DNA from 4 places in the Shewanella sp. S1-49-MNA-CIBAN-0167 genome. Region 4 is predicted to be linked to each of the others. Evidence: predicted binding sites of a transcription regulator. Region 4 holds the regulator's gene; each other region holds the start of a gene.
What was found. The regulator sigma-54, encoded in region 4, starts transcription at its own class of promoters, with help from an activator protein. The targets are predictions, from matches to a motif close to GTTGGCACGNNNNTNGNNT.
Positions count from the first base shown of each region.

Region 1: flgA (flagellar basal body P-ring formation chaperone FlgA) is a predicted target of sigma-54. The motif match lies at 1,215-1,233, and genes of this name have one in related genera.
Region 2: hmpA (NO-inducible flavohemoprotein) is a predicted target of sigma-54. The motif match lies at 1,580-1,598, and genes of this name have one in related genera.
Region 3: flgF (flagellar basal-body rod protein FlgF) is a predicted target of sigma-54. The motif match lies at 1,735-1,753, and genes of this name have one in related genera.

Region 1 covers NZ_JBEOPO010000006.1:54,582-62,764, forward strand. Annotated here, with positions in the region: gene AAEZ00_RS04110 (chemotaxis protein CheV) at 1-809, opposite strand, end outside; gene flgA (flagellar basal body P-ring formation chaperone FlgA) at 1,408-2,115, shown strand; gene flgM (flagellar biosynthesis anti-sigma factor FlgM) at 2,190-2,519, shown strand; gene AAEZ00_RS04125 (flagella synthesis protein FlgN) at 2,621-3,106, shown strand; gene AAEZ00_RS04130 (chalcone isomerase family protein) at 3,339-3,896, opposite strand; gene AAEZ00_RS04135 (DUF2947 domain-containing protein) at 4,047-4,526, opposite strand; gene AAEZ00_RS04140 (hypothetical protein) at 4,550-4,687, shown strand; tRNA gene AAEZ00_RS04145 (tRNA-Arg) at 4,744-4,819, opposite strand; gene AAEZ00_RS04150 (flagellar assembly protein FlgT) at 5,054-6,262, opposite strand; gene AAEZ00_RS04155 (FlgO family outer membrane protein) at 6,533-7,243, shown strand; gene AAEZ00_RS04160 (LPP20 family lipoprotein) at 7,240-7,686, shown strand; gene AAEZ00_RS04165 (autotransporter outer membrane beta-barrel domain-containing protein) at 7,945-8,183, opposite strand, start outside.
Region 2 covers NZ_JBEOPO010000013.1:19,289-27,471, reverse strand. Annotated here, with positions in the region: gene AAEZ00_RS07890 (hypothetical protein) at 108-239, shown strand; gene hmpA (NO-inducible flavohemoprotein) at 331-1,512, opposite strand; gene norR (nitric oxide reductase transcriptional regulator NorR) at 1,701-3,281, shown strand; gene AAEZ00_RS07875 (DUF1499 domain-containing protein) at 3,422-4,180, shown strand; gene AAEZ00_RS07870 (TetR/AcrR family transcriptional regulator) at 4,268-4,870, opposite strand; gene AAEZ00_RS07865 (multiheme c-type cytochrome) at 5,381-6,958, shown strand; gene AAEZ00_RS07860 (DcaP family trimeric outer membrane transporter) at 7,076-8,113, shown strand.
Region 3 covers NZ_JBEOPO010000006.1:43,732-51,914, reverse strand. Annotated here, with positions in the region: gene flgD (flagellar hook assembly protein FlgD) at 1-102, shown strand, start outside; gene flgE (flagellar hook protein FlgE) at 163-1,536, shown strand; gene flgF (flagellar basal-body rod protein FlgF) at 1,802-2,542, shown strand; gene flgG (flagellar basal-body rod protein FlgG) at 2,558-3,346, shown strand; gene flgH (flagellar basal body L-ring protein FlgH) at 3,356-4,030, shown strand; gene AAEZ00_RS04065 (flagellar basal body P-ring protein FlgI) at 4,041-5,147, shown strand; gene flgJ (flagellar assembly peptidoglycan hydrolase FlgJ) at 5,165-6,349, shown strand; gene flgK (flagellar hook-associated protein FlgK) at 6,349-8,183, shown strand, end outside.
Region 4 covers NZ_JBEOPO010000007.1:41,999-50,181, reverse strand. Annotated here, with positions in the region: gene rapZ (RNase adapter RapZ) at 1-195, opposite strand, end outside; gene ptsN (PTS IIA-like nitrogen regulatory protein PtsN) at 192-635, opposite strand; gene hpf (ribosome hibernation promoting factor) at 638-925, opposite strand; gene AAEZ00_RS04725 (RNA polymerase factor sigma-54) at 951-2,435, opposite strand; gene lptB (LPS export ABC transporter ATP-binding protein) at 2,578-3,309, opposite strand; gene lptA (lipopolysaccharide transport periplasmic protein LptA) at 3,306-3,887, opposite strand; gene lptC (LPS export ABC transporter periplasmic protein LptC) at 3,874-4,434, opposite strand; gene kdsC (3-deoxy-manno-octulosonate-8-phosphatase KdsC) at 4,431-4,997, opposite strand; gene AAEZ00_RS04700 (KpsF/GutQ family sugar-phosphate isomerase) at 5,000-5,977, opposite strand; gene AAEZ00_RS04695 (calcium/sodium antiporter) at 6,023-6,985, opposite strand; gene AAEZ00_RS04690 (ATP-binding cassette domain-containing protein) at 7,186-8,010, shown strand; gene mlaE (lipid asymmetry maintenance ABC transporter permease subunit MlaE) at 7,997-8,183, shown strand, end outside.

The sequences.
Region 1 (8,183 bases), on a different contig from region 4:
AATGATGTGTGTAGAACTACTTTTATGTTCTTTAATTTTGGATCATCACGAATTTCAGCAGTTAAAGTATAACCGTCCATTTCTGGCATTTCGATATCTGAAATAATCAGCGGGATCTCAACTGAGACATCATCCATTTCAGCGGCAATATTTTTCAGCATGATCAACGCTTCTTTACCATCTTTAGCGGTATCGATTTGCAGATTTAACGACTCTAACGAACGAATAATTTGTTTGCGTGCCACCGTAGAATCATCAATAACCATAATATGATAATGCTGTTCTTTATCGATAGTTAACGTCTCACTGACTTCTTTACTGATAGAGGTCTTAACAGGTGAAATTTCATCAAGAATTTTTTCAACATCCAAAATTTCAACCAGCTCACCTTCAATCTCAGTCACAGCCGTTAAATATGAAGAACGTCCTGAACCTTGGGGCGGCGGCAAAATAGATTCCCAATTCATATTGATGATACGCTCAACAGAACTGACCAAAAAGCCTTGAACACTGCGGTTATATTCGGAAATGATAACAAAGCAATTTTCAGTTGATGTCAGTGGACGTCCACCGGTTGCAGCACTTAAATCGATAATAGAAATTGTTTCCCCACGAATATGCGCAACACCTTTAACATAGGGGTTTAGTTTAGGTAGCCTTGTCAGTGGAGGACATTGTAATACCTCTTTTACTTTAAATACGTTAATACCAAAGCGTTGACGACCGTTAAGCTTAAACAGCAACAGCTCTAATCTGTTTTGTCCGACAAGCTGGGTACGTTTATTTACTGATTCTAAAATGCTCGACATAACACAGCCTTGTAGTTAACTGTTACTCAAAAGGATAAAATTGTTGGTTAACATTATAGTGAACCTTGGTTTAATATAATACGCTTGCTAGCTATTTTAACCTCAACCTGGATAAGAGAGGGGATAAATCGTTGAAAACGGGTTTATTTCAAGTCTGCAATATCAAACATGCCATGTGTTTTGCTAATAAAGGTGCACTCACATGTTAACAATAGTGTTAGTCGCCGCGCCAATAGCGGGCCCATTGTGAATCGATACAAGGTGAATAGCCGAACAAAGAGCCGTTTGATAACCGTTACTATCCCCCAATTTATCCCCAATTGAGGTTTTCATCAGACGAACATGACACACTCTGGGCAAACCATCAGCAGCCTAGCAAATACTTATCAAATTATTGAATTAAAAGTGGGCATGCAACTTGCTTTAACTTTTACTAAGTTAACTCTTACAGTGAACTGACACTTTTTTGACGAAAGGGAAATGTTATTATCATGCCCTCACCTCATTTTTAGCTTATTGCGTATGCAGAGATTACTCGCATATTTTTCGTTCTCCAAAGTATAGGTGCATTCTGGCAACACAAGCTAGGATCTTCATTATGAAAGTATTTTTTTTATGTTTTTTGTGCTCAATGACGCTTTCTTTGCCAGCATTTGCTAGCGAAGAGATAGTAACACCTAAACTATCGGCCATTTATACGTTAGCTAAAGAGGTGGTCGCAAAAAAAATTGATGCCGACGCCAACGCTAAGGTGCAAATTACCCCACAAAATCTTGAAGGTCGTCTTAGTCCACCGCGCTGCTATCCACCGATTAATGCCGAACTCGCCAGTGAAAGAGCCATTAGTCGAAATAACATGGTAAAACTAAGTTGTATCAGCCCAGACTATGACTATCCATGGCAAATGTATCTCTCTGTTCGAGTTGAAATACAATACCCTGTCGTGGTGGCTAACCAGCTACTGTCTCCAGACCAAATTATTGCTCCACATCACTTAAACATCATGTATGTTGACCAATATAGTTTAAGAGGCCACTTTTTTTCTGATACCCACACATTAATCGGTTCGCGAGTGAAACGTCGCGTGGCAAAAGACTCACCTGTATTGAGTAATAACCTGTGTTTTGTGTGCAAAGGTGACTCGGTTTCCATCTACGCTAGAACCGCTAATGTTCAAATAAAAACCCTTGGTGAAGCACTGCGTGACGGCAATCTTGATGACGTCATCAGGGTGAAAAACAGTAACACGAGTAAACAATTTGATGCGGTGGTGGTTGGGGTTGGCGAAGTTGAAGTAAGAATGTAAACTAGGACTAAAGTTTTTTCCAACAGTGCCGATAATCTGTTTGAAGAACCTAATACATTACGCTGGAGCCTCCAATGGCAATTGACATTAAGCATAACACTGCGGCTAATACCCAAATGCGCACTGCACGTGACACGCAGTCTGCTAAGCAATCTAATACTGCTGTGGCTCAAAAATCCGCGGCACCGGTTAAAGCCGATTCCGTTAGCATCACCGCTCAAGCTCACCAGCTTCAGAGCGCGCAAGCAAAAATGGAAGCGACACCTGAAGTTGACCAAAAAAAGGTCGCAGAAATTAAGCTCGCTATCTCTGAAGGACGCTATAAAGTCGACCCAGAAAAGCTTGCTGCGAATATTGCCAGCTTTGAAGCAGAGCTAAGCAGTCTATCGTTTGACAAAGAGTAGCCGTTAAACGTTACTCTTTAATTTGTTTTAACGACACACAGATAATAGGTGCTAACTTGCATCATAGATAAGTGTCAGTTAACAAAACCAATGAGTAATTTATGACAGAGCTAAATGAAGTACTAAATAAAGAGTTGAATAAACAACCAAGCGAACAACCAAACGATGAGCTACGTGCACTGTTAGAGACCCAAAATCAGACCTTAGCACAGCTGAAACTGCTTATTGTTGAAGAAAAAGCCGCATTAACAAACCAAGATGCCGACAAACTACTGACGCTTTCCAAAGACAAAACCCAGTGCTTAATCAATATGAAAGCGACTGACGAAAAACTGGCTCAACACCCCCAGCACGCCCTGCTTACCACAGCTCCTGAACTGGTACAAAAAGTCGCCCAGGCCAAATCTATTCTCGCAGAATGCAAAGACATTAATAGCCAGAATGCCAGCTTAATTGAACACAATATCGCCAGCCTAAATCGATTTGCCCAAGCATTGCAAGCCAGCCGTAATGCATCAAGTTTAACCTACAATGACAAAGGCAAAACCTCCACCATTTCAACACTTGGTAATGACTTTACAGCCTAATAAAGCCTATAGAGCAACAGCCTAGAGCGCTTCGCTGCTAGGACGCTTCGCGGCTAGAGACTATAAAATCTGAGCCGCATCCGATAACAAGCGAATAAACGGAAAAAATAAAGCGGAAGGCATAGAGGCTATAAAGTCTTAACAGCGAAGCTGTTCTTAGCAGGACGTAGTCCGCCCTAGCAGCGAAGCGACCCTAGCAGGACGTAGTCCGCCCTAGAACCTAGCAGGTGAGCTACTGAGCTAGCATTGCCTGGCGTAAACTTTGTTGCGCAGACTCTTCACCTAACCAAATTTTAAGCAATACCTGACGAAAAGCCTCTCCAGCAATATCACCTTGAACTTGACCATTTTTAATGCTGCTCACGCCCTTGCCTTTTTGGGTCACAAAAGTAAATTGATCCCCGTCGACAACGTCGTAAGCAAATTGTTGAGTGAAATGTTCAATCTCTTTGGCAATAAAATGGGTGTCATTGTCGGTAGCAGTCTCAAAACCTTTCGTAATGCCGTCACGCATTCTCTCTGAGGTGGCCATCGTAGAAGTAATTGTTAATTGGATTACCGCTATAGGCTGAGCGAGCACATCTTCAAGCGTATAAACTTTGGTAGGTAAGTACAAACTGCCTACATAAATATCCATAAAAAATTTACTGCGCACGCCCGCACCATTTAATATTAATGGTTGCTCTGCAACATTCATTTGCTCAGCAACATCAACATCGGCAATCATTCTTGCTTGCACCAACAACGGCAGCGTCAACACTAAACAGCCAATTAAAGCTAATAACTTCATCTAAACTCTCTAAAAAAACAGCAATATAAATAACCACTGTATAAACCATTACAACATGAACGACTGCAATATCTGCCATTCATCCCATTAACTTGCTCAATTATTAGCTCAATTATTAGCTTAAGTACGCTTAGATTAACGACTCATAAACTAACCACGAACGCCTAACTTATATTGGCCATTTTGTTGAAACATCAATGCTTGCTTGTGCTTTGGCGCCATTAAAATAGGACCATCATCAAAAAATAAAAAGCTCTTCCAATTGCGCACAAACACACACCAGCGCGTTTCAATGATTTGATACTTTTCATAGCAAAAATATACAACCGTATCATCAGGCCATTGAATATGTTTAGTCATAGCTTCAGGCATCGCAATATCATCAGAGTCCCACGCCGATTGCCAATGATCCGTTGCAGTCCAAGCATCTTGCTTTGCTGGCCAATCACCTTTCTCGAATAGTTCCGCACGGCTGCTTTTATTGCTTATCCACTTATCCCACACTTCCATGGCACTTTTATCGGTCAATGGCTTAATCAAGGCCTTATCATCATCTGACACAGGCAAATCTTTATGGTTAAAAATCCACTTACGCTTATAAAGATCAAACGGAATATATGAATGTGACAAACAATTGCTCCTAGCAACTAAAAATGAAACGCAATTATAGCGCTAAAGCGGATCAGACTGCGATAGCAACAGAGATAAATGATTACGACAATAATAAGAATATTAAAGCTGAAGCTAAAAAGACGACTGAGGGTAAATATCTAAATCCAGCAAAGCCTTAATTCGATAAAACTAAAGCTTAAAAATGACCATAAAATGAGGTTGCAAACAGTTGATATGGTCTCCCCACAGGGACTCGAACCCCGATCGGCCGCTTAGGAGGCGGCTGCTCTATCCTGTTGAGCTATAGAGAGACTCAGTGATTATACTGAGTTTAGAGTCGAATTAAACCTTTTAAATTTAATTGCTTGATTAATAACCAACTAATTCTTAACCATCCCTTTTGTTCTGGTCTATTTATTCAGCATCTATTTATCAAACATCTATTTATTAACGAGCTATTTATTAACAAGCTATGTCTTAACTATCGATTTATTAAAAGTCTCTTTATTAAAAGTCACTTCTCTTAGACTTTAATGCTTATTGGCCTAATTCTTAATCGCAATGTCATTCAGTTGAATGTTATCTGCACTGTCTATGCCCTCAAGCATTGCCGTTGAACTGTCTTCGGTGACTTGTTCGATGACCACAGTGGCACGACTTTTAGTGGCGATGGCGCGCATGGAATTAAATCTATCTGGGATATTTTTTTGCAGTACGATTTGGAATTTATCACCCATTTTAACGCCGTTTTTTCGACCTAAATTAATGATAATGCGGTCCCCTTGCCTGGCGACAATTTGGCCTAATAATGGCCGACAGTTTAGTTGTTTATCCAGTGATATCACGCTTTGTTGAAAAATATCACTGATAGCCTGACCATAAGATGAACGCCAAAAACGTTGGTTAGCAGGTGATACTGTTTCTTGTCTTTCAAATTCCCAAGGTGCTGATGTTGCGAAAGATTCTGTCCATACTTTTTCACCACTGATGCCATGGTAAAGGGTTAATTTAAAAATAAATTGCCTTTGCGGATCATCATCGATCAACCCCATATAACTGCTTTGCACAGGCTCGGTGGAGATATCAATAATTTCGGGTTGCAGCACATATTGGCTGTCGGTGATTTCGCCTAACCAACTGGGTATGCGATAACCTTTAAAGTTAACCAACTGATTGGTGTTATCAATTTTTTCATCGGCATGTAATCGTACAAAACTGTATCGCGATTGCGCGTTGATAACCTTGCCTAATTGTTCGGTGATCCGTTGTTCAAAGTGTGCTAATTGGCCATAACGTAGCTGTTCACGCTCTTGTAAATAGGATTGCGGCAACATAATGGCGGCTTTGAGGGATTGGCTTTTACATTGTCCATCGAATGCTTGTTCACTGAGATCAAGCTGTAAAACCACTGTAATCATGTGTTCACTGATCATTTCACTCATTAATTCAACGTTATTAGCCGATCCCATGCGCTGAATTTGAAAGCTATCTTGAGTGAGTCGCCCTTGATTGACTTGTTGTTCGCTGGAAAAGTTAACCCCGGCTTTTAAACTGGCATAGTTTAATGCCTGACTGATGGCCTCTTCGCGGGCTTTATCAATATCGCCATTAACGATTTTAGCCTTGCCGGTAACTTCCATTTGCTCTGCCAATACCGACGGAGAAACACACAAGGCACTCAGCCATAGCATGGCTATTGCAGCAAGATGACTGAAGCTTTTAGTTCGGTTAACAGGGCGGTGTCGGATCAACATACTTTGTCCTAATGTCAAAAAATCGTCAATTTTGCACAATTGTGTAAATTAAGCTTACTCTATGTTTATTTAAAGCAAGAATTATGCCGACTACCTATCTTGGTGGGTATTATCTATGTTGTTCAATTACAGTAAAGCTTTTAGCGCATTTGCCGATATAAGGGTACAAATAATAAAGAGTAAACAATTGACCTTAGTTATCGATGTCAAAGGCGATTAAATGACTCATTTATATTAAGACTTGCAGCATGATTTGTTAGAGGAATTATTATGATTAACAGGCTTTTTATCCCCACTGTCATGCTGGCGTCGTTGTCGTTAGCGGCATGTACCCAAACGCCTAATGCTGCCAGTAACCTTGCCTTTAGTAACAATGGTAGCTATATCAAAGTGGCCGATGAAGATGAGGTTTATCGGGATAAGCTCACTTATGATATTCAAGCCGCAGGATTATCACCTAAAGGCCAGGTGAATGTATGGGCAGAAAAACTCGTCAACGAATTAGTGTTACAAAATGACGTATTACGCCCTGATCAACCACTGTTAATTACCACGCCGGTAATGACCAGCGATTTAAATGTAACCAATGAGTTAGCATTACAGTTACAGCAAGGATTACTCACAGCGTTTCACGCTCATGAATTTAATGTAGTCGATTTAAACGTGGCGACTAATTTACGCGCAACCGAACAAGGCGAGTTTATGCTGAGCCGAAATTGGGAGCTATTGCGAACAGATTTGCCCGTGTCACACGTATTAGTGTCAACCATGACCCTAACACCTGAAGGGATTGTATTTAACGCCCGAGTGGTAAATATAACCAATAATAGGGTCCTTTCTGCGGTGCAGTCATTTGTGACGGCATCGAGCTTGTCAGGTTATTTGCAGCCTTCTGAAATAATCGAGTCGCGCGATGGTTTGCTGTATCGCCACCAAAAACGAGGCGACAGTCGTTACACCGTATTAGGAGATAAGCAATGAAATCTATGATGTTAGTTATGTTATTGCTGCTAACGGGCTGTATGAGCCATGGTAAAAATGTTCAGTTGGAAAACCCCGCGCCGGCTGCGTTTCCAACCTTAACCGCTATTGGGTATGCACCACTGGCAACGCAGCCCAGCAAGGAGCCATCACACCGTATTTTAATGGCGATGCAGGCATCAAAAATTGCCGCCTACCGTGAGTTAGCGGAACAAGTTTATGGCCAACAAATATCTGCTAGCAGTAACGTTAGTGAGTGGTTATTAACTGATGACAAGGTTAAGTCCAGTGTTAGCGGCATTATCCGCGGCGCAAAGGTGGTAAAGACCTACCCTGCAGGTGAATTTTATGTCACTGAACTCGAACTGGATTTTAAACAAGTATGGCAATTGTACGCGCAACAAAATCGCCCTACACGCTTGAAAAATGTGACTTACTTTTAAGGTTCAGCTTCAAGCTTAAGATCCAAGATTTAGACTTCGGACTTTAGCGTTAAGCGTTATTAGTTATGATAGGTAACTAGTGATTGTTGATTGACAGACATTAAGCCAAATTCGTCTACGAAATAGTAATAAAAATGCCGCTGATATCGAATATCAGCGGCATTTTTTGTTTTTATGTTTTTATGTTTGAGCCGACTTTGCGAGGTTTTTAACACCACAATGAAGATTTAATCTGTCTTTTAGCGAGTGTGGTTGGAATTAAAATTTAACCCCGAACACTAAGCCGAATGCCGCTTGATTCTCTATATCGTCAGTAAGATCAGGATTGCTTAATTCCATTTCACCACCAAAATAATAACCAGCATAAACATTAAGGCTGACATTGTTGGTAGCTTGCCATCCGGTGCGCAAAAATCCGACCCACTCAGTCACTTCGATAGTTTGATCATCATCGGCAATTAAAAAACGCTCGGTGCGACGTGAACTGCCAACACCAA
Region 2 (8,183 bases), on a different contig from region 4:
ACAATAAACGGATAGAACTCATCTATTTTAACACTCAATATATCAATCAAATAACCTACAGTATTGGCAGGTAATTCTACTAGTAGGATACCCGTCGCAGTGACAATATGGTTACATCGACTACACCACAGGGTCATTTCCAATCACAAAGTGCTTCAACCCAGCATCCAGTGGCACAAGCTGCACTGAACTCCAATCTAGGTTTTGATGACGGTTGGAATGATATGTTTTTTATGTAAACTCCCGTTGTAGCACCCGTCTTAAAGATGACTAAAAAGCCCTGACTGAATGGTCAGGGCTTTTTTATGTTTTCTTTTGCTTTATGCGCGATTAAGCGGTTAATGCTTCAGATGGACCGAAAAACTCATAATGGATTTGGCTTTCTGGTACCCCTAATTGCATTGCGATAGCTAATGCTGCTTTCATAAAACCGGTAGGGCCAAGCAGATAGAATTCTACATCGCGGTCTGCAGGCAGTTGCTCTGAAATCATTGAGGCATCAATAAACCCAGTCGCATGAGGTTGGCAATCTTGTTCTGGTTGGTTGTAAACATACAGTGGCTTAATGTTGTCATGGGTCGAAGCAAGTTGATCAACATGATGTTTAAAGGCATGCGCATCACTGTTAATGGCGGCATGAATAAAACGAATATCGCGTCCTGAACCTGCTTCAGTATTGAGCATGCTAATGGCTGGGGTAATGCCGACACCGCCAGTGAGTAAAATTAACGGCTTAGTGTTTTTACGTAAAGTGAAATCACCACTTGGCGCGCGTAACTTAACCTTATCGCCTAACTGAATATTGCTATGTAAGTGGTTCGATACCACCCCATTAGGTTCACGTTTGACACTAATTCTTAAGTAATCTTTACCGGCCGCGTCAGACAAGCTGTAGTTACGACGCATTGGTATACCGCCGATATCATCAAATACCAGAGTCAGGAATTGTCCTGCCTCAAAACTTGGAATACCGTTGTCATCTTGTGGTTGAAAGTAAAATGAGGTGATTACTGAGCTTTCATCCACGCGTTTGACCAAAATAAACTCTCGTTCGCCGCGCCAACCTCCGGATTTTTGCTCATTTGCGCTATAAATTGATTCCTCTGCGGCAATCAATATGTTGGCTAATTGGCCGTAAGCTTTGGCCCAAGCGTCAATCACTTCATCTGTTGCTGCATCACCGAGTACGGCTTTAATGGCCTGCAATAAACAACTGCCAACAGCGTCATACTGATCAGGCAAAATGCCTAATGCCACATGTTTTTGGACAATTTTACTGACCGCTTCGCTTAGATTTCCTAGCTCATCAATATTGGCACCATAAGCAATCACGGCATTCGCCAGCGCTTTAGGTTGAGTACCTTTACCTTGGTTAGTTTGATTGAAAAAAGGCAATACTTCAGGATGCTGGGCAAACAGTAGTGGATACATATGGCTGGTGATGTCATTGGCGTACATTTGCAGTGCAGGAACGGTGGCCTTAATGATTTGAACAGTTGCAGTGTCTAACATTCATGATTCCTTTTAGGGAGTAAAATAGCGATAAGCTTCAATCAATTACCTTGTTATACCTAAAACAATACACAGAACATGCCAACTTTTATCCCTCTGATTTATATGATGTAATTTATAGAAAGGTTAATTTGACCTAGATCAATATATGTGTCAAATTAACCTAAACTAGGTTAATTTGACTTGTTATGAATATTGTTCCCTTTATAGACATTGTAGAAGACTTAAATCGTGATCTTGTAAAATCTGAACGTTACTTACGACTGATTTTGGCGATTCAACGCGCTATTCCATGTGATGTGGTGGCCTTGTTAAAACTTAAACACGATCATTTGGTGCCTGTGGCGGTTGTGGGATTAAAGCAACAAGCGTTAGCGAGACAATTTTCGATTAACCATCATCCGCGTTTACAGCAAATTTTAGCTAATCCACAGATTACCCGCTTTGATGCTGACTCGACACTGCCTGATCCCTATGACGGTTTAGTCGATGATGACAGTGAACAATTGCATGTCCATGACTGCATGGGCAGTACCATTTACATTGATGGTAAAGCTTGGGGCGTGTTAACGCTAGACGCCATGAAAGCGGGTAGCTTTGATGCGCTTAACCCAACAGAAACTCGCGCTTATATTTCCGCAGTGGCTGCTGCGATTAAGACCAGTGAACATATTGAAGCGTTAGAAGTTCAAGTTGAGCGCAACCATCAAGTGGCGCAATACATGCTAGCGACCACGGGACCGGCGAGTATTATTGGTAACAGTGTCGTGATCCGGGATTTATTATCAGAGATTAATACCGTTGCCAGCAGTGATCTATCGGTATTAATTACTGGTGAAACTGGCGTAGGAAAAGAGCTTGTCGCTAAAAGTATTCATCAACAATCACGTCGCAGTGAGCAACCTTTAGTGCAAATTAACTGTGCAGCATTGCCTGAAAGCATTGTTGAAAGTGAACTCTTTGGCCATGTAAAAGGGGCTTATTCTGGGGCCATAAGTGACCGTCGTGGCCGTTTTGAACTAGCAGATGGTGGCACGTTATTTTTAGATGAAGTGGGTGAGTTGCCACTAGCGGTACAAGCTAAATTACTGCGTACTTTACAAAATGGTGAGATCCAGCGCGTCGGCAGTGACGATACCATTGTTGTTGATGTTAGGATCGTGGCGGCGACTAATCGTAATTTGCAGCTCGAAGTAAAACAAGGCCGTTTTAGAGCTGACTTATATCATCGTTTGAGCGTGTATCCATTACCTGTGCCGCCATTGCGTGATCGCGGTAAAGACGTTATTTTACTGGCGGGCTATTTTCTTGAAAAAAACCAACATCAGCTTGGGGTGACTAAACTCAGGCTGCAACAAACCGCGATTGATCAGTTAACCCAATACCATTGGCCCGGCAATGTGCGCGAGTTAGAACACGTACTAAGCCGTGCGGCGCTTCGTGCCACTAGCGAGCAAGGTCGTCATGCCAGCATTATTAGTATCAGTCGTGTTCATCTCGGTTCCGAGTTTTCCCCGAGTCATTCTGTCGCACCAGCGATAGCCGAGGTTGATAACATCAGCGACAATCATTCAACTATCGAGTTATCACAGGTGTTAACCCTAGGATTACGTGATTCAACCGATGAGTACCAACGGCAAGTGATCCAGACCGTATTAGCGGCCGAACGAGGTAATTTAGCCGCCGTTGCTAGGTGTTTAAAGCTGGATAGAAGTAATTTAATTCGTACCATGCAGCGCTTAGGGCTTGATCCTAACGCTGCGTATTAATCGTAAAAGAGCTACAAAATCAGCCAGATTATTTGGCAAAATTATTTTTTATGTTTTGTTAGAAATTTATATCGATAATTTCAGGTCAATATAAGTTGGATTAAGTTAGCTCAACTAGAGTCTTCTAAAGGATAGGTGTGATGCAAAAAGATAATTTAGGCAAGGTCGCGTTAGTGGTTGCATTGGTCGCAGTGGCGATAGCGGCTTTAATGGTGTTTGGATCGTCAATGGGATTGTGGGAACCCATCGTCGGTTTTATGGCCAGCCGTAATTACCATAACCTATTGGGTTATGTGGTAGTGGTTATCGCGCTGGTGGCATTAGTCACCGGTTTTAGTGCTAAAAGTAGTGCTAAGCAAGACAGTGGCACTAAGGGTAAAGGGGTCGTTAAGTCGACCGTGGCGTTACTGCTCGGCTTAGGGATACTGGCGCCGAGCATTATGGCTTTGGTTATCGAGCCAGTAAAATACCCGCCGATCCACGATATAACCACCAATACTCAAACACCACCGCAGTTTGTCTTTTTAACCGATAGCCGAATGGGGGCTAGAAATACTTTAGTTTATGGTGGCGCAGACATCGCTGCACAGCAGTTGCAAGCCTTCCCAAATATTCAGCCTATTATGGCAGATTTAACCGTTGAAGCGGCTTATCAAAAGGCACTAAGTGTCGCCAAAACCATGGGCTGGACCATTGTCGCTCAAGACCCAAAAGCACTGCGCTTTGAAAGTACGGCAACAACGCCTTTTTTCAATTTTGCAGATGATGTTGTGGTTGTTGTATCTACATTTGAACAGGGCAGTCGCATTGATTTACGCAGCGTGTCGCGGATTGGTAAAGGCGATGCTGGTGTTAATGCAAAGCGTATTCAAGAGTTTAGTCAGCGGTTTACTGAATAATAGAGGTTTTTTGATGATAGGTTAAAGGCGAACAATAAAAATTATACTGTCAAAATACTTTAAAAAGGATACTTGTGTGTAAGCATTCTAATGTAAGCCTATATTTTTCAGACAATTGGTTATGACACAAGTTAGGTTATTTGAAGTCATATTGATTCTAGACATACAAGCCGTCCCTTTTAGTGTTGTAAAAATGCATATAGCGCATTCTTCAGCGCGTTTATCAAGGCCTAATGCTATAGATTCCGGATCGGTTGAAAATAAGTCTAGCCACATTTTTATAATATCATTGTCTGAATCTACTAACTTCTGAGTAGCTTCTGCGGGCATGTCTTCACTATACAAGTCCGACTGGCATAATGTGACAAAGCAGCCCTTGTGTTCACTTGAATCGCACTGGCGTACCAAAATAGACATCATACAGTTCATCACTCTTTCACTCAAAGAGGTGTCTTCTTGCTTTAGGAGGCTGAAGTTATGTGCTTCTCTATTGCTAAGGTATAAATCAGTTGCTTTGATAAAAAGCTGCTCTTTATTACCAAAAGCACTGTAAAGGCTTTGTTTTTTGATACCCATTTGCTCTGTGAGATCACTCATAGAAGTCCCTACGTATCCTTTCTGCCAAAATACCTTCATAGCAGAAACAAGAACTTTGTCTTCGTCAAACTCCTTTTTTCTTCCAGCAGCCATATAACCTCGTCAATAGTATATTATTGCTCTATTTCAATGTAGACACCTTCCTATTATATATCATTTTTAGGGGTAGTTAGTTGTGCCCTAAGTCAAATAATTAGAATTAGTGCAGCCTAAATAAGAACGCAATTATAAAATCAATCACTTTATTAGGTATGGTTTAATTATATGATAATTATTTAACGTCACCTCACACTCCCATATAGGTATATTTCACCATTAATAATAAAAAATCGACGTGTATCACTAATTGGGTATATAAAAACACTTAATTAATGACCAGTCAGTCAAGAATGGGTTATATTCATTATGTTGATAACATATATTACATAAAAGGAGGTTTTACTGAATTTTTTACATTAGGTAAATATACTATTTAAGTTTAATTATTGTGAGTTTTCATTATTAATATAATGCTTTCTTATAGGGTGACTTTGTCTTTTTTTTATGAAGTGATGATAGTTAATTAAACTTTTCAAAAAATAATAATTATGAGAGGTGATAAATATGAACGCTTTAAAATCCATTGGGAAAAACATGCCGTTGTTTTTTCTAATAATATTCTTTAATAGCTTTAACCCATCGTTTGCGAATCAAGATGTGAATCCAAGAGGCGATTTCGTCGGCTCCCAAAAATGTAAAACATGTCATCAAGATGTTTATAAAGAATGGCAGGGAACTCGTCATGCAAACGTGATGAGAAAGTTATATACAAAAGACAATAATTCCATCAGTGCGCCGTGGGGTACAGAAAAAGAGCCTAAAGTTATTACAACCAGTAATAAAGACCGAAAATTTACTTTGTTTATGAAAGGGAAAAAATATTGGGTCACCATTCATGATAAAAAAGATCCTAATCGTGAACTTTCATATCAAATAGATGCGGTTGGTTATACTTCTCAAACGATGTTTTTTACCTATGTAGAAGAATCAGATTCATTAATGATTTTACCATTCAACTACTGGAATAATGAAGAAAAACAGGAACGTTGGGGAAATGCTTTTGACTTATTTTGGTTTAATGATGATGGTTCTATCTCATCAGATGAGAAGCTAGCTACATTTGAACAATTTCACAACTATGAGAATCGTTGCGCAGAATGCCATTTAACAGGGTTTAATGTTGAAACATGGACAGATGCAGGTAAGTTAGGGCGTTCAGCAGATAAAACTAATATTTGGACAACAACTGAATTTGCTATTGGATGTGAAAAATGTCATGGCCCTGGGGCTGCACATGCCAAAAGTCGTGATAAAAAAGATATTGTAAATCCAGAAAACTTAGACAGTAAGACGGGAAGTGAAGAGTGCGATCAGTGTCATCAGTCAGGGCACCCGATTAATTATGACAATGGTTTTTGGAGCGAACTTCCGATTAAATTCGATGAAAAAAATCCTCTAGGGCAAGGTCAACACTATAATGTTGGCGATAAACTGGATGAGTTTTACGTTGATAATGTTCGTAAAAAATGGGCTGGTACGGATTATTTCCAACAAGGAAAGTCTTATACCATGCAAATAGAAAGTACCAAGCATTTTCAAAACGGTATGAATTGCAAAACCTGTCATGATCCACATACACAGAAAACCCGATTACCTGCTAATGATTTATGTCTAAGTTGTCATAATAAAGACAAAGGTACAGCTAAACATCAGGGGAATTCTCATATGCAAGCGGATGTTAACTGTGTTGATTGTCATATGCCATATGGCATGATTAGTTTTCTTCGCTCTACCCGCTATGATGGCAGACTGCATGTTTTCAAAGCAATTACTCCGACAGAATCATTAGCACAGTTTAATTATCTCAAACAATTTACACTTCCTGATGCAGATCCTGAAGCTAAATTGACTAAATCTTGGGAAAAAATAAACAAAGACTTTGGTTCTTGCTATGACAGTGTGAAGCATCCAAAAAATGTACATTACTGTACAGATTTTGATGTGCTACCAAATGCCTGTTCTAGTTGCCATAAATCTGAATTCCCACAACCTGGTAAATTCGATGACACACAAGTAGAACGTTTACATAAAGCTGAAGCAAGATATCAGCAATTAACTGATCATATGAAAAAAGCTATGTAATTTATTTTATTAAAAATATTAAATTAATATTTTAATATCTAATAATTTAACTCATTGTATTAATTAAATTACGTAACTCCCCCTACGTAGGGAGAGTTACGTCTATAGGAATAAATTATGAACTCTAAATTAAATACTATTGCTCTAGCAATAGCATTAAGCTGTATCTCTTCATCTTCTTTTGCTGCATATGAATTTAAAATTAACGATGATAATAAAATAACTTTTGGTGGTTATATTAAAGTTGATGCCCGTTATGTTGATGGTGATGTTGCCTATCAAGATAATTGGAAAGGTGGTGGTGTAGGGTTAGATGAAAATGCTTCTCAGTTTAAAGTTTTCGCAAACGAAACACGTTTTAATACAAAGTATGAACACGGTGATGTCACTGGTTTTATTGAAATGGACTTTTTTGGTGGTTCAGGAAATGAAATCGTTTCAAACTCTTATAATCCTAGAGTTAGACATGCATATATAAGTTATAAAAATATTCTAGCAGGACAAACTTGGACAACATTCATGAATCCAAGTGCTATTGCTGAAACTGCTGATTTTGGTAGTACATTAATGGGTATTTCATTTGTTCGCCAAGGACAGATTCGATATACCAATGGAGGATTCCAATTCTCCTTAGAAAATCCAGAAAGTTTTGGTGGTGATACTGTAAATGATAATGTGCCTGATGTGATTGCTAAATATACTTTTAAAGGTGACTGGGGTAATGTTTCATTTTCTGCTCTTGGCCGTCAATTAAATACATTAGAAGGAAATACTGAAACGACTATTGGTGGTGGTTTTGCGGGTAAAGTGAATACATTTGGTAAAGATGATCTCCGTTTCCAATTCCACACCGGTGAGCTGGGTCGTTATGTAGGAACTGCCGCAGTAAAAGATCTGGTAGGAGAAGAAGTTGAAGAGTCTACTGCTTATAATGTGGCATATCGTCATTTCTGGACTGACACCATGCGATCTACTTTCATATATGGTTACATCAAAGGTGATAAAAGCGATACTGAAATTAGTCAGTGGGCTGTTAACTTGTTTGAAAATTTAACACCAGAACTTTCAGTTGGTTTTGAAGTGGGAAATTACGAGCTAGAACATGAAGATAAAAATTCATTTTATGGTCAGTTTTCAATGAAATATGCCATTTAGTTTTTGCTAATTATGTACTAAAAGTCATCACAATTATGTTATGACTTTTTATTCTTTGTTGAAAAATAAT
Region 3 (8,183 bases), on a different contig from region 4:
ACCAGTGTGTCATTGGGCACTGTGGCGACAGGCGCTATTTTGAATTTGCGTGGAGTAGGTGGAATTAAGTTATCTGACGTACTCGCAGTATCTGAAACATAATACGGCCACCAACAAACAGTTGGCTGTCATCATAAATGAATTAATTGTGAGAGGTGAAACATGTCATTTAATATCGCACTGAGTGGTATTGCTGCCGCGCAAAAAGACTTAAATACCACCGCGAATAACATCGCCAACGTGAATACTATTGGCTTTAAAGAGTCTCGAACAGAGTTTGCCGACGTGTATGCTAATTCTATTTTTTCCAACGGTAAAACCGCAGTAGGCGGCGGTGCCACCACCTCACAAGTTGCGCAACAGTTTCATCAAGGTAGCTTGCAATTTACCAGTAACTCGCTAGATATGGCGATAAGTGGTGGGGGTTTCTTTGTTACCTCGTCAGAATTAGGCACTAAAGATCAATCATTTACTCGCGCGGGTGCATTTAAAGTTGATTCAGGCAATTACATGGTTGACTCAGCAGGTAACTTTTTACAAGGTTTTCCCGTGGATGCAGATGGTAATTCAACGTCGGTGAGCTTAACCACCACCAAACCCATTGAGATCCCAGATAAAGCGGGCAGCCCAGTAAAATCGTCAACAGTTGAAATACAGATGAATCTTAATGTGGGAGAGAAAGCATTAAATCCAGCTAACTTTAATCCTAAAGATTCTGACACCTTTAATAATTCCACCTCGGTGACGATTTATGATTCGCTAGGTGAGTCACATATTATGACCAGTTACTTTATTAAGCCTGAGCAGGGTTCATATACTGGCGAAAGTAATTGGGTGGCCTTTTATGCGGTTGATGGAAAGCCTGTTGACACGACTGTTGCTGGCAGTTATGAAACAGATACTGATGATGATGGTAACAAAGATGGTAATGCATTGGCAGAAGCGACTAACCCGGATGGAGTAGGAACATGGTCAGGTGCAGTGCTTACCTTTAACTCAGTAGGTGCTAATATAAGCAGTAACCCCGCTTCGATTACCACTGAGTCATTAGGCACTGCGGGTGCAAATACTTTAGGCCCTGAGGCCGATGGTACTCAAACTCTTAATATAAAGTTTGATAATCCAACCCAGTATGCTTCTCCGTTTGAAGTGACTAAATTAGCCCAAGATGGTATTACCGTTGGCCGATTGACTAACGTAGGTATTGGCGCTGATGGTTTAGTGACCGCAAGCTACAGTAATGGCTCAACGGTGCCATTATCACGGGTGGCATTAGTGCGTTTTGCCAATGAGCAAGGACTCACTCAAGTGGGTAACACGTCTTGGAAAGCCAGTATCGAATCAGGTGCAGCATTAGCGGGAGAGGCCAATAGTGGTACCTTTGGTGATATAAAATCTTCTGCGCTTGAACAGTCAAACGTTGAGTTAACCACCGAGCTGGTGGATTTAATCTCGGCTCAGCGTAACTTCCAAGCTAACTCGCGTACCCTTGAAGTGAACAATACCTTAAACCAAACCATATTACAGATCCGCTAAGTTAACCACACGCCATGATAGGTGTTGCCGTTTACGGCAACACCTTGCCTTTACCCCTTCATTATTAGTCCTCATTATTAGTCCTCGTTATTATCCCCTGGTGTTATTTGATGCTTTTTTGACACTCATGAGTTATTCGTTAATGTTAATTCCTAACTAATTCAATCTATTACATCTCCATAATCCGCCTTAAAACTCATTGGCATGATGCTTGCTTGTTCTGTGTATATAAATTGTTTTTGCAGAAAGTTTGACGGAGCAACAAATGGACAAATTTCTTTATATTGCCATGAGTGGCGCAAAGCAAGGTATGAATGCCTTAGCAGTAAGTGCTAACAATCTTGCCAACGCCAATACTGATGGATTTAAAGCTGACATGGTCCAAGCCCGTTCAATGCAGGCCTTTGGTGAAGGCTTGCCTACGCGAGTATTTGCGATGATGGAAAGCCCCGGCAGTAACTTTAACGGCGGTCCCATTAAAACCACCGGTCGCGACCTTGATATCGCAGTTAAGGGCGATGGCTGGGTTGCCGTACAAGCGGCTGACGGTTCAGAAGCTTACACCCGTGCAGGCAGTTTGAAATTTGACAGTACCGGTTTGCTGTTAAATAGCAGCAATCGTCCAGTGATGGGCAATTCCGGTCCTATTGTGTTGCCTATCCCAATTGAGAAAGTAGAAATTTCGGCCAACGGTATTATTTCAGTTAGGCCTCAAGGGGCGACGGCCGAAGTGGTCGAAGAAGTGGCGAGGATTAAATTAGTTAATCCTGGTAACGAGAACATGATGCGCGGCGAAGATGGTTTGTTCCGCCTTATTGCCGGTGGCGATGCGCCAAAGGACCCCGGGGTTGAAGTTGTCAGTGGCGCAGTTGAAGGCAGTAATGTCAATTCAGTGCAAGAAATGGTCGCCATGATCGATATTCAACGTCGATATGAAATGCAAGTCAAAATGATGAAGAACGCTGAAGAAATTGATAAGGCGTCAGCTTCTTTGATGAGAATCTAGTTAGGAGTAATTATTATGCATCCAGCGTTATGGATAAGTAAAACAGGTGTAGATGCCCAGCAAACCAACATTGCGGTTATTTCTAATAACGTGGCTAACGCCAGTACTGTCGGATTTAAGAAAAGCCGTGCGGTATTTGAAGACCTACTTTATCAAACCGTTAATCAAGCCGGTGGCATTAGCTCAGACAACAGCAAGTTACCCAATGGCTTAAATATTGGTGCTGGTACTAAGGTGGTTGCTACCCAAAAAATGTTTACCCAAGGCAACATGCTCACCACCGATAACTCATTAGATTTAATGATTGAAGGTTCAGGCTTTTTTGAAGTGCAAATGCCAGATGGTACTGCTGCTTATACGCGTAATGGTCAGTTTAGCTTGGATGATACCGGTCAGATTGTTACCCCAGGTTCAGGCTATGTGGTTCAGCCGCCGATCACTATTCCCGATGATTCCTCCAGTATTACCGTATCCGCATCGGGTGAAGTGTCTGTGCAAACGCCAGGTACTGCTGCTAGTCAGGTGATTGGCCAGTTAACCATGACCGATTTTATTAATCCGTCAGGTTTAGATCCCTTAGGACAAAACTTGTATACCGAAACGGGTGCCAGTGGCACGCCTATCCAAGGTACGGCATCCCAAGACGGTTTAGGTTCTATTCGCCAAGGGGCACTGGAAACCTCTAACGTGAATGTGACTGAGGAATTGGTCAACCTTATTCAAGGACAACGTATTTACGAGATGAACTCCAAAGTGATCTCGGCGGTTGATCAAATGCTGTCTTATATTAATCAGAATCTCTAAGGCGTTAAGATGATTAAATACATTGCGTTAGCGTCAGTGGTGTTATTAATTGGCTGTAGTTCTACGCCCAAGAAACCCATTGAAGATGACCCATTTTATGCGCCGGTATACCCAGATACGATACCGACACAAGTGGCGGCAACGGGATCTATTTATCTTGATAGCCAAGCATCAAGCTTGTATTCCGATATTCGTGCTCATCGCGTCGGTGACATTATTACGGTGACCTTAAAAGAATCAACCCAAGCATCGAAAAGCGCCAATAACGAAATCAAAAAAGACACTGATTTAAGCGTTGAACCAATATATGCCGGCGGCAAAAACATTTCCATAAGCGGCGTCCCAATTGATTTGGGTTACGGCGACAGCATGAATACCAAGCGCGAGTCTGATGCTGACCAATCAAACAGTTTAAATGGCAGTATTTCAGCCAATGTCATTCAGGTGCTCAGTAACGGCAACTTAGTGATCCGTGGCGAAAAATGGATTTCGATCAATAACGGTGATGAGTTTATTCGCATCACAGGGATGATCCGCAGCGAAGACATTAACCCAGATAATACTATCGATTCGACACGAGTGGCTAACGCTCGCATTCAGTATAGCGGCACAGGTACGTTTGCTGATGCCCAAAAAGTCGGTTGGCTGAGTTCATTCTTTATGAGTGAGTGGTGGCCTTTTTAAGGAGTAATGGATGAAAACTAAACTGATTGTTGCGACTGTATCGTTAGTAGCGTCGATATTGATGTTAACCGCCTCTGCACATGCAGAGCGGATTAAAGACATCGCCAGTATTCAAGGGGTGCGAAGTAACCAATTAGTCGGTTATGGGCTGGTGGTCGGTTTGCCTGGTACGGGGGAAAGTACCCGTTATACCGAACAAACGTTTAGCACCATGCTGAAAAACTTCGGCATCAATTTACCTGATTCGGTTCGTGCTAGCTCAAAAAACATCGCCGTCGTTGCGGTGCATGCAGAAATGCCAGCCTTTATCAAACCGGGTCAAAAACTTGACATTACCGTGTCCAGTTTAGGCCAAGCAAAAAGTTTACGTGGTGGCACCTTATTACAAACCTTCTTAAAAGGGGTGGATGATAATGTCTACGCCATTGCTCAGGGCAGCTTAATTGTCAGTGGTTTTAGCGCTGAAGGGCTTGATGGCTCATTGGTGATCCAAAATACCCCAACGGTCGGCCGCATTCCCAGTGGCGCCATTGTCGAGCGCAGTGTGGTGAGTCCCTTTGCCAGCGGTGATTACCTTACCTTCAATTTACGTCGTGCTGATTTTTCTACCGCTAAACGCACCGCAGATGCGATTAATAATTTACTCGGCCCCGATATGGCCAAGGCCATTGATGCCACCTCTATTCAAGTGAGTGCGCCACGGGATGCATCACAGCGAGTGTCATTTTTATCGGTACTAGAAAACATCGACGTTATACCGGCAGAAGAATCTGCCAAAGTGATTGTTAACTCACGTACTGGCACCATAGTGGTTGGCCAAAACGTTAAGTTATTACCAGCCGCGGTGACCCACGGCGGATTAACCGTCACCATTGCCGAAGCCACTCAAGTGTCACAACCTAACGCATTAGCGGGCGGCGATACGGTTGTTACCGCCAACAGTACGATTGATGTGTCAGAAAAAGATCGTCGCATGTTTATGTTTAACCCAGGCACCACACTTGATGAACTTGTCAGAGCCGTGAATTTAGTGGGCGCAGCCCCATCTGATGTCCTTGCCATACTCGAAGCGTTAAAAATGGCAGGCGCTTTGCATGGTGAACTCATCATCATCTAATAATTGTCGGAATGACTATGGATAAGTTGTCAGCTTCATCGAACTTTTTGGATCTAGGAGGACTAGATTCACTTCGCGTCCAGGCCCAGAAAGACGAGAAGGGGGCACTTAAAGAAGCGGCTAAGCAATTTGAAGGTATTTTTATTCAAATGCTAATGAAAAGCATGCGAGATGCCAATGCCGCGTTTAAGTCAGACAGTCCAATGAACAGTGAAACCACCGCGTTTTTTGAAAAAATGCGCGATGAGCAAATGTCGGTCGATCTATCAAATAAAGGCATGCTAGGGCTCGCAGAGATGATGATGCAGCAACTAGACCCTGAAGATAGCGCCATTACGCCAGCATCGGTATTGCGTGGCAATAGCGATTATAAAGTTAATCCGAGTATGTTTGCAGCGCCGCCAACGGTATTAGATAACGACACCCTTGATGCCATTGCGCCAAAAGATCAAATAGCAGCATCGCATTCTATTCTTAGTCATTCTGTTATTGCCCATTCTGTTATAAATAGCGCCGAATCTATGCGACCTATGTCGGCCCAGCTTTCTAGTGCGTTAGAGGCTAAACCGTTATCCAGTGTGTTAGACAGCGAGCAATTAGCGAGTGTGTTACGCGGTGAACAATTAGCCAGTCAAGCAACGCAAGCAGGCAAAGGTTTGCCGCAGGCAGATGTTACTGTGCCAAAAGATAAAGGCATTATGGTGAGTCAATTTACCAGCCCTGAGCATTTTATCTCAGTGTTATATCCCCACGCTGAAAAAGCGGCTAAATCGTTGGGAACCTCTGCAGAAGTGTTAATTGCTCAATCCGCGTTAGAAACGGGTTGGGGCCAAAAAGTGGTCCGTCGTAACGACGGCACCATGAGTCATAACTTATTTAATATCAAAGCAGACAAACGTTGGCAAGGTGAGAAAACCTCAGTCAATACATTGGAATTTGAAAAGGGCATTGCGGTGCAACAAAAAGCGGATTTCAGAATGTATGACAACCTTGAGCAGAGCTTTAATGACTTTGTGTCGTTTATTAGCCAAGGCGATCGTTATCAAGATGCGCGCAAAGTGGCCGCTGAGCCGACTCAATTTATTAAAGCGTTGCAAAAAGCCGGCTACGCCACCGACCCTCAATATGCCGATAAAGTCATCAATGTGATGAAGTCGGTAAAAGAAGGCCTTAAATCTGTATTACCTGTGGAGACTCAATAATGTCGATTGACTTACTCAATATCGCTCGCACAGGTATTCAAGCATCTCAAGCACAATTAGGCGTCACCAGTAATAACATCGCTAATGCCAATACAGAAGGTTATAACAGGCAAGTTGCCACTCAGGCGTCATCACAATCTCAACACTTGGGCAATAATTTTTATGGCACCGGCACGTATGTGTCCGATGTTAAACGTGTTTATAACGAATTTGCCGCACGTGAGTTACGGATTGGCCAAACGAGTATGAGCGCGGCTGAAACCTCTTACAGTAAGTTAAGCGAATTAGACCAAATTTATGCTCAAGTGGGCAAAATGGTGCCCGAAAATTTGAACAACTTTTTTGCCAGCATTAATAGTGTCGCCGATTTACCCAGCGACCTTGGTATTCGCAGTAGCAGCCTTAGTTCGGCGCAGCAGTTGGCCAATGGCCTAAATCAAATGCAATCACAACTTGATGGCCAGGTGAAACAAACCAATAGCCAAATTGAAGCTATTACTACTCGTATTAATGAGATTGGTAAAGAGCTAGGTAGCCTCAATGTAGAGTTGATGAAATCTCAAGATCAAGACAGCCAAGTGCTAGATAAGCAAGGTGCTCTCATTCTAGAACTGAGCGAATATGCTCAGGTCAATGTGATCCCGTTAGACACAGGTGCCAAGTCCATTATGCTTGGCGGCTCAATGATGTTGGTGTCGGGTGAAGTGTCAATGTCGATGGGCGTGAGTGCCGGCGACCCTTATCCTAATGAGCCGCGCATTAATGCCTCCATTGGCGATAAAACCCTTAATGTCGACCCGTCTAAATTGGGCGGCCAATTAGGCGCATTATTTTCTTTTCGGGACGACACCTTAATACCCGCCAGTACTGAACTTGGCCAATTAGCACTTGGGGTGGCAGACACCTTTAATGGCATGCAATCAAAAGGAATTGATTTAAATGGTGAGGTTGGCAGTAACATTTTTGCTGATATTAACGATCCGTTAATGGCATTAGGCCGAGTAGGGGCGTTTTCAACCAATACAGGTGATGCTGCAATGTCAGTCAACATTGATGATGTTGGCGCATTATCGGGTGGCAGTTACCAGCTGGACTATAGCACTGCCGATGGTTACCAACTAAAAGATACTCAAACCGGTACCAAAACAACAATGACATTAGCATCGGGGCAACTTACTGGCGGTGCAGGTTTTAGCATTAACATTGCCAGTGGCGCAATGGCCGATGGCGACAAGTTTGAAATTCGCCCAACTGCGGGTGGCGCTGCAGGCTTAAAAGTGGTGATGACCGACCCTAAAGGTATTGCTGCAGCGGGGCCGACCTTAACACCAGCCACTGCTAACTCAGGTAACACGGCAATTAGCTTAAATAGCATGGATTCATCCGCTGGTGGCTTTCAAGGTATCGGATCATCTATTACCTTCCAACTTGATACTGCCGCGAACACATATGAAGCTTTTAATGCCGCTGGTGCCTCATTAGGCACAGGCGCTATCACAAATAACAATATCAACGCTTTTGGTATGGACTTTGATATTACCAGCACCGCGGGGGCGACTTCCGAGCGCTTTACCTTTGACTTAGCATTGGCCGAAGGTGACAACAGCAATGCGGTAGCAATGGCGAGCTTATCAAACAGCAAATTAATGAATAATGGCACGGGCACATTAACCAGCGTATTTGAAAATACTAAATTGGATATTGGTAGCCAAACTAAATCTGCTGAAGTGCGCGTTAGCTCTGCCACGGCCATATATCAACAAGCTAGCAACCGTGTTCAAAGTGAGTCAGGTGTCAACCTTGATGAAGAAGCCGCAAACTTAATGCGCTTCCA
Region 4 (8,183 bases):
TTTGCCTTGTTCAGCAATGTTGCGGACATCAACACTAATCGCAACTAAATCATTACTGCCCTTGAGCTGAGCGAGTAATGTGCCAATGAGGGGTAGAGGCAAATTATCGACACAATAATATCCTAGGTCTTCTAATACTCTTAAGGCAACGGATTTCCCTGAACCTGAACGTCCCGATACTATGACAAGTTTCATGCAGTTATAACCCGATAAAGTTCTGTTGCGTTGTGGCTTTTGCGAAGCTGTTTCAATATTTGCTTATCGCTGAGCTTTTTAGCCATACTCGATAACGTGCCTAAATGTTGTTGGCACTGGTCTGCAGGTACTAACAAAGCAAATAAAATATCCACGGGCTGCTTATCAATTGCATCAAAGGCAATGGCTTCTTCACATTTAACAAATATCGCGATGGGGTGATCGATGGTCGTTAATCGACCATGAGGTATCGCAATGCCATTTCCTATACCTGTGCTACCCATTTTTTCTCTCGCTAATAGGCTTTCAAAAACCTCTTGCGAAGACAGGGTTGGATACTGGGCAGCGACTAAATTGCTGATGAGTTCCAGTACTTTTTTCTTACTGCCCGGTGTGGCACAGGTAGTGCATTCCGGCTGCAGAATGGTACAAAGTTCCATCGTTAGTGTTTTGTATACTTCTCTTTGTGTTTAATTACCTGACGGTCGAGTTTATCGATCAGGGCGTCTATTGCAGCATACATATCAGTATTTTCTGACATAGCAAAAATCTCTGCGCCATTAACGTGGATTTTGGCTTCTGCTTTTTGTTGTAATTTGTCTACATGGAGTACAACGTGTACATTATGGATCTGATCGAAGTGTCGTTCAAGCTTTGAAAATTTACCATTAACATACTCACGTAAAGATTCAGTTATTTCGACATGACGTCCAGTCAGATTTATATCCATAGAAAATCCTCCACAACCTTGTAGGTTATAAACTCTTACGTTGGTTTGAGGGCGGGATTAGCATTGCTTCTCGGTATTTTGCAATCGTACGACGAGCAACGTTTATGCCTTGTTCTGCCAGAAGTTGAGCCATTTTACTGTCACTCAATGGTTTTTTCTGGTTTTCTGCGGCAACCAGCTTTTTGATAAAAGCACGAATTGCTGTTGATGAGCATTCCCCGCCATCGTCAGTGCTGACATGGCTAGAGAAGAAGTACTTTAGTTCAAATAGTCCACGTGGGGTGTGCATATATTTTTGTGTGGTGACTCGTGAAATTGTCGATTCATGCATTTCTACTGCTTCAGCAATATCATTTAGCACCATAGGTTTCATGGCTTCTTCACCGTATTCAAAGAAGCCTTGCTGAAATTGCACAATGCAATTTGCCACTTTGAGTAGAGTATCATTGCGGCTTTCGATACTTTTAATAAACCATTTAGCCTCTTGCAAATGGCCTCGAATAAATTGACTGTCAGACTGATTTTTACTGCTTCTAGCCATGGCGGCGTATTGCTGATTAACGCCAATTTTGGGCATATTGTCTGGGTTTAACTCTACAACCCAACGGCCATTTTTCTTTAGTACCGTGACATCGGGAATAACGAATTCGTCATCGGTGGCGGTGATCAATAAGCCTGGACGAGGATTGAGTGATTGGATTAGGGTGATGGCGTCACGTAACTCATTTTCTTTTAGCTTAGTTTTGCGCATCAATAATCTAAAATCACGCCCAGCAATTAAGGTTAAATAGTCTTTGATTAGCAAACGGGCATTATCGATATGGGGTGTGGTGTTAGAGAATTGCGCTAATTGGATCAATAAACATTCACTTAAATCACGTGCAGCAACACCAACGGGATCAAAGTGTTGAATTCGTTTTAATACAGCTTCAACTTCATCTAACTCAACATTTTCGTCACCCATGGCTTCGAGAATATCGTCGGTACTTTGGGTTAAATAACCGCGTTCATCCACGGCGTCGATGATCGCTGTGGCAATGGCAAGATCGGTCTCTGAAAATGGAGTGAGATTTTTCTGCCATTCTAAATGTTCATACAGACCTTCGGTGGTTTCACCTTGAAACGGCATGTCATCATCGCGCATGCTAGCACTACCTGAACCTGACATCGGCGAGGCGGTGTACACTTCATCCCATGTAGTATCCATGGCTAAATCATCCATGGTTTCTTTGGTCATAGATTCTGCTGTGTCGACTGTTGAGGTGTCTTTTTCAATATTGACAATGCTGTTGTCACTGAAGTCTGTATCAGCTTGGTCGCGATTTTCTTTTACGGGGTCTTTTGCTTCAGAAAACTCATCTTCTATTTCAAGTAATGGATTTGAATCCAATGCTTGTTGGATTTCTTGCTGTAGCTCCAATGACGATAATTGCAGTAAGCGAATGGCTTGCTGCAATTGTGGGGTCATGGTTAAGTGTTGACCCATTTTAAGTTGGAGTGACGCTTTCATTTACCGCTTATCCCTAGATGATTTCCATAAAAGTGACAATTTATAAAACTGTAATGGATTGTCACGTACATCAATGATGTTTAACGCTGTTTAGATATCGTTCAATCAAATGAGTTAGATAGACTAAAGGCCCGTAAAGTAACTATAGCTTGAATTGTTCACCTAAGTACACCGCCCGAACTTGTTGATTGCTCAATACCTCATCAGGTGTGCCTTCGGCAATTAAATTACCTTGGCTGACGATATAAGCTCGCTCACAGACATCTAACGTTTCACGTACGTTATGGTCGGTAATTAATACTCCTAGACCTCGGCTTTTAAGTTGTTGAATGATTTTTTTTATGTCGATGACAGAAATCGGATCAACACCAGCAAAGGGCTCATCGAGTAGAATAAATTTTGGATTGGCGGCTAAAGCGCGCGCAATTTCAACACGACGACGTTCACCACCCGATAACGACATGCCTAGGCTGTCTCGAATATGGGTAATATGGAACTCTTCTAATAGATGCTCAAGCTGTTCAATACGTTGGTTTGTACTGAGTTCTTTGCGGGTTTGCAACACGGCCATAATGTTGTCATACACTGTGAGTTTACGGAAAATACTGGCTTCTTGTGGTAAGTAACCAATGCCTTTGCGAGCTCGCAGATGCATTGGATCGTCAGTGAGATCGTCATCATCAATTAAAATTCGACCCTTATCACTTTTCACTAGGCCGACAACCATATAAAAGGTGGTTGTTTTACCTGCACCATTGGGGCCTAAAAGCCCAACAATTTGGCCTGTTTTAACCGTTAAACTGACATCTTTAACAACTTGACGATCTTTATAGCTTTTAGCCAGATTTTCAGCGGTTAAGGTTATTTGGGTCATGGTTTGATCTGCTTTTTAACTGGGATTTCAGGGAGTTTTTGCTTTGGCGCAGACTCGTCTTGGAAATTCTCAGGTTGAATAATGGTGATAACCCGATCTTGCCCTGTGCCCGAACTTTCAGCAATAAGCTCTTGCGCATTGATGTTGTACTTAATTCGATTACCGGTCACTTGGCTACCCGATTGATTAAGTTTGGCATTACCTGTCAATGTTAGCGTGGTAGTCGCAAGGTCATAGGATATTTCGTCGGCACTGGCAGTACCAATTTGACCGTCATCTAATTCTTGTGAAAACGTCGCGGGTTTGCCAGTGGCGATAAGTTTCTTACTGGTGCTGTTTTCGGGGGTAAACGCCCGTAATTCATCAGCATTGATATTAATACTGCCTTGGACAATCTTAACCGGACCATTAAAAATGATTTGGTTATTTTTTATGTCAGCAAATTGGCTAACCGCAACAATTTTTAATTCTTGTTTCAGATCACCTTGTTTCGCCATAGCAGGCAAACTCAACAGGCAAAGTATGCTGCTCAATAACATAACATTGGCGCGAGTGTGGAGACGATTAATGTGGCTCATATGTTCCTTCTACCTGGCTCAGTAGCGATAATTGTTGCGAATTCAAGTCAGCATGTAGGCCTAAGCCTTTAATAATAAACCCTTTGCCTTTGATATACACCATCTCTTGTGAGGTGCCTATCATAGTGGTTAAGTCTACCGTCACCGCTTGGGTACTCAATGACTGCAGGGGTTCTTCTATATCAATGGCATCAATAATAACATTGTTTTCTAATATGACTTTGCTGGTGTTTTTATTCAATTGTCCTCGATCTGCACTTAATTGCCATTGTGCTTTACCATTTTCAGGGTAAATGAGGTATATCGGTTTGGTAAAGTGAGTGATGTCACTTGAAGCATAATGCTCCATGTGCTCGGCGCTGACTCGACTTTCGACAAAACCTTGTTGATTGAATTCCGTGGTGCGTAGGTTATCTGCAATAAAGTCAGGGCGCTCAATACCAGGTACTTTCACCGAGTCCATTTCACTGCGTTTTATTTGTGCTTGCCAGTACAACATAAAAGCAAGACCAAAAAAAGCCACAATACTTAGGGTGATCCGATTCATATACTCATTCCATGAGCACTGGCAAATTTATCTTGGCTTAAGAGTAATAAGTCAGTCAGTTCTCGCAAAGCTCCATGTCCGCCGTTTAAGGTCGTTGTCATGTGACAATGTCGTTTTACAAACGGATGACCATCGCCGACACACACGGAGAGACCTACGGCTTTCATTACGGGCAGATCAACCATGTCATCGCCAATGTAGGCTACTTGTTCGGCGCTTACATTATACAGCGACATAAGTTGCTCAAAAGGTTCAAATTTATTATCAATGCCTTGATAAATATGTTTGATTCCTAATCCGGTCATTCGGGTTTCGACAATTTTTGATTGACGACCTGTAATGACGGCAACATGAATATCGCTAGTGAGAACTGAGCGTATACCGTAGCCATCGCGAGTATGAAAGGCTTTGAGTTCTTCGCCAGCATTACTGAGATAAATACGTCCATCTGAAAAGACCCCATCGACATCACAGATTAACAGTTTAATTTTCTGAGCTCGCTGCCAAATATCATTACTGATAGGGCCGTAAAATCCTTGGTGACACGAGGTTGATTCTGACATGATTAAATGACTCCAGCTTTAACCATATCGAGCATGTTTAATGCCCCGATCGGTTGGTGTTTTTCATTGACGACAACCAGTCCGTTGATGTTTTTTTCATCCATGATTTGTAGCGCTTGTGCAGCTAAAATACCCGTGGGGCAGGTCACACAGTTTTTGGTCATCACCAGGGCTATCGAAGTGGTACGAAGGTTCACTTCGGCATCGATGACCCGGCGTAAATCACCATCAGTAAAAATACCCACTAGTTTGGCTTCATGGTTGACTACCGCCGTCATGCCAAGGCCTTTTTTAGATATTTCATAAAGCGCTTCAGTAATACAAATAGCATCACTGACGATAGGCAAATCATCGCCTTTATGCATGACATCGTCTACTTTTAGTAATAATTTTCGCCCCAATGAGCCACCAGGATGTGATAAGGCAAAGTCATCACGGGTAAACCCTTTTGCTTGCAACAATGCAATGGCTAATGCATCACCCATTGCTAGCGTAGCAGTGGTGCTAGACGTCGGCGCTAATCCTAACGGGCATGCTTCTTCTTGTACTTCAATGCATAAATGAATTTTAGATAAACGCGCCATGTTAGAGTCTGGTTTACCTGTTACGGCAATAACAGGCACGCCCATACGTTGAATCACAGGCATTAACGTGAGTATTTCGCTCGATTCACCTGAATTGGAAATCGCCAGTACAATATCGTTCTTAGCCAATGCGCCTAAATCACCATGACTGGCCTCACCAGGATGAACAAAAAATGCCGGCGTGCCGGTACTGGCAAACGTCGCGGATATTTTATTACCGATATGACCCGATTTGCCCATTCCCATGACAATCACTTTGCCTTTGCACTGCATAATGAGTTCACATGCTTGGCCAAACTCAACTGAGTCCACATATTGATATAAATTATCTAAAGCAGCTTTTTCAATATCAATGACTTTACGGCCCCATTGACGAAATTGAGTTTGATTTACCATACGGCTCTCTCTTTTAGCTTAAGACTTTACCTTTAATGCTCCAATCTAATGGGATTGAAATACAATAATTTGGTACGCAATAAAGGTGATTAATAATAGTGCGCCATGCCAACGAGTCAGTTGTTGCTTGGTGCCACTGGATAATACTAAAACGGCTAATGCAGTACTGGTGCCCAATACCATATAGAAGTCTCTTCCACTGGCAGAGGCATCTATTTCGCCAGGGGCAATTAACCCTGGTAGTGCCAGTACGGCAAGAATGTTAAATAAATTCGATCCAACGATATTACCAATAGCGAGATCGTGTTCTTTTTTTAATACGCCAGCAATACAGGCTGCTAATTCTGGTAGGCTTGTTCCCACTGCAATAATGGTTAATCCAATGACAAGATCTGACAAGCCATAAAACTTTGCAATACCCACAGCACCATCTACCATCCAACTCGCTGATAGCGGGAGGAATATAATACCGACGATTAGCCAAATGATAGCATGAAAGGTTGAGACATTTTTAGGGATATCAGATCCAAGTTCAGTATCTAAGCTGTCGGTTGTTCTATCATGAGTCGCTTGCCAAATGAAATATCCCATTAACACGAAAAGTACCACGATGAGCATGATACCTTCTGCTCGTGTTAGCACATTATCATGCAGGGTATAGCCAGCAAATACCGTGGCGGCTAGCATAATAGGTATTTCGCGTTTTAAGGTCTTTGAGGCTACGCTAATGGCGCCAAGTAAGGCGGTTAATCCTAATATTAAGGTGATGTTAGCAATGTTTGAGCCCAGTACGTTACCCACGGCGGTATCACGCATGCCATCCATTGAGGCCGTAGCTGCAACAAACATTTCAGGTGCAGAGCTACCCATCGCAACAATGGTCAATCCAATTAACATGGGAGGCAAGCCTAAATTTCGCGCAAATGCCGCCGCTCCGTAAACAAATCTATCCGCACTCCAAACTAAAACAGCAAGGCCAGCAACTAACATTAGAATATTAACTAGCATGTGATTCCGATAGTGATCATTAATTAACGAGCATTTTCGCTGGATTTTTATCAAATTGAAAGTCAAATTGAAAGCATTGCACAGTAATTGTACTCGAAATGATGTGTGGTGATATGGATATAGTTGTCGCTTAATCGACAATTACAGTACAATTTACACCTTAACTTAATGCAAGGAAGGCAGTTATCTCCTCAACGCCAATGTCTGATATGAGTAAATCAAATAATAATCCTTTGGTCGAAGTCAACCATATGGCCTTTAGCCATGGTTCGCGCGTGATTTTTAACGATATTTCTTTATCGATCCCCAAAGGCAAAGTAACGGCAATTATGGGACCTAGTGGTATTGGTAAAACCACCTTGTTAAAATTGATTGGGGGACAGTTAACCCCTAATACCGGACAAGTCTTGTTCGACGGTCACGATTTACATAAGCTTAAGCGCAAGGAACTTTTTGAATTGCGCAAGCGGATGAGTATGCTGTTTCAAAGCGGTGCATTATTTACCGACCTTAATGTATTCGATAACGTGGCATTTGCATTGAGAGAACATTCTGGATTACCAGAAGATATTATCCGCTCCATTGTATTGATGAAGCTGCAAGCGGTAGGTCTTCGTGGTGCAGCGTATATGATGCCTAACGAATTATCCGGTGGTATGCAGCGTCGAGCAGCATTGGCTAGGGCGATTGCACTAGAACCTGAAATGGTGATGTACGATGAGCCATTTGCGGGACAAGATCCAATTTCAATGGGGATGCTGGTAAAACTTATTCGTGAGTTGTCGGATTCATTAAAACTGACTTCTGTGGTGGTCTCTCACGATGTGGATGAAGTATTAGGTATTGCAGATTATGTCTATGTAATAGCAGACAAAAAAGTCATTGCTCATGGTACCCCAGAGCAATTACGTCAATCTGACAATCCGCAGTTGATCCAATTTATTCAAGGCGCACCAGATGGCCCTGTGCCATTCCATTATCCTGCAGAGGATTATCAAGAGGAGCTACTTCGTGGGCGCAATTGATTATATTGCCGATATTGGCGCATATGCACTGAAACTCGTGCAGGGCCTCGGTCGGGCTGGCATCATGTTATGGCGCGCGATCGTGCGTGTTCCGAATATCAAAAAAGGCACGCCATTACTTATCAAGCAGATTTATGTGCTTGGTGTCCGTTCTATGGTTATCATTATAGTAT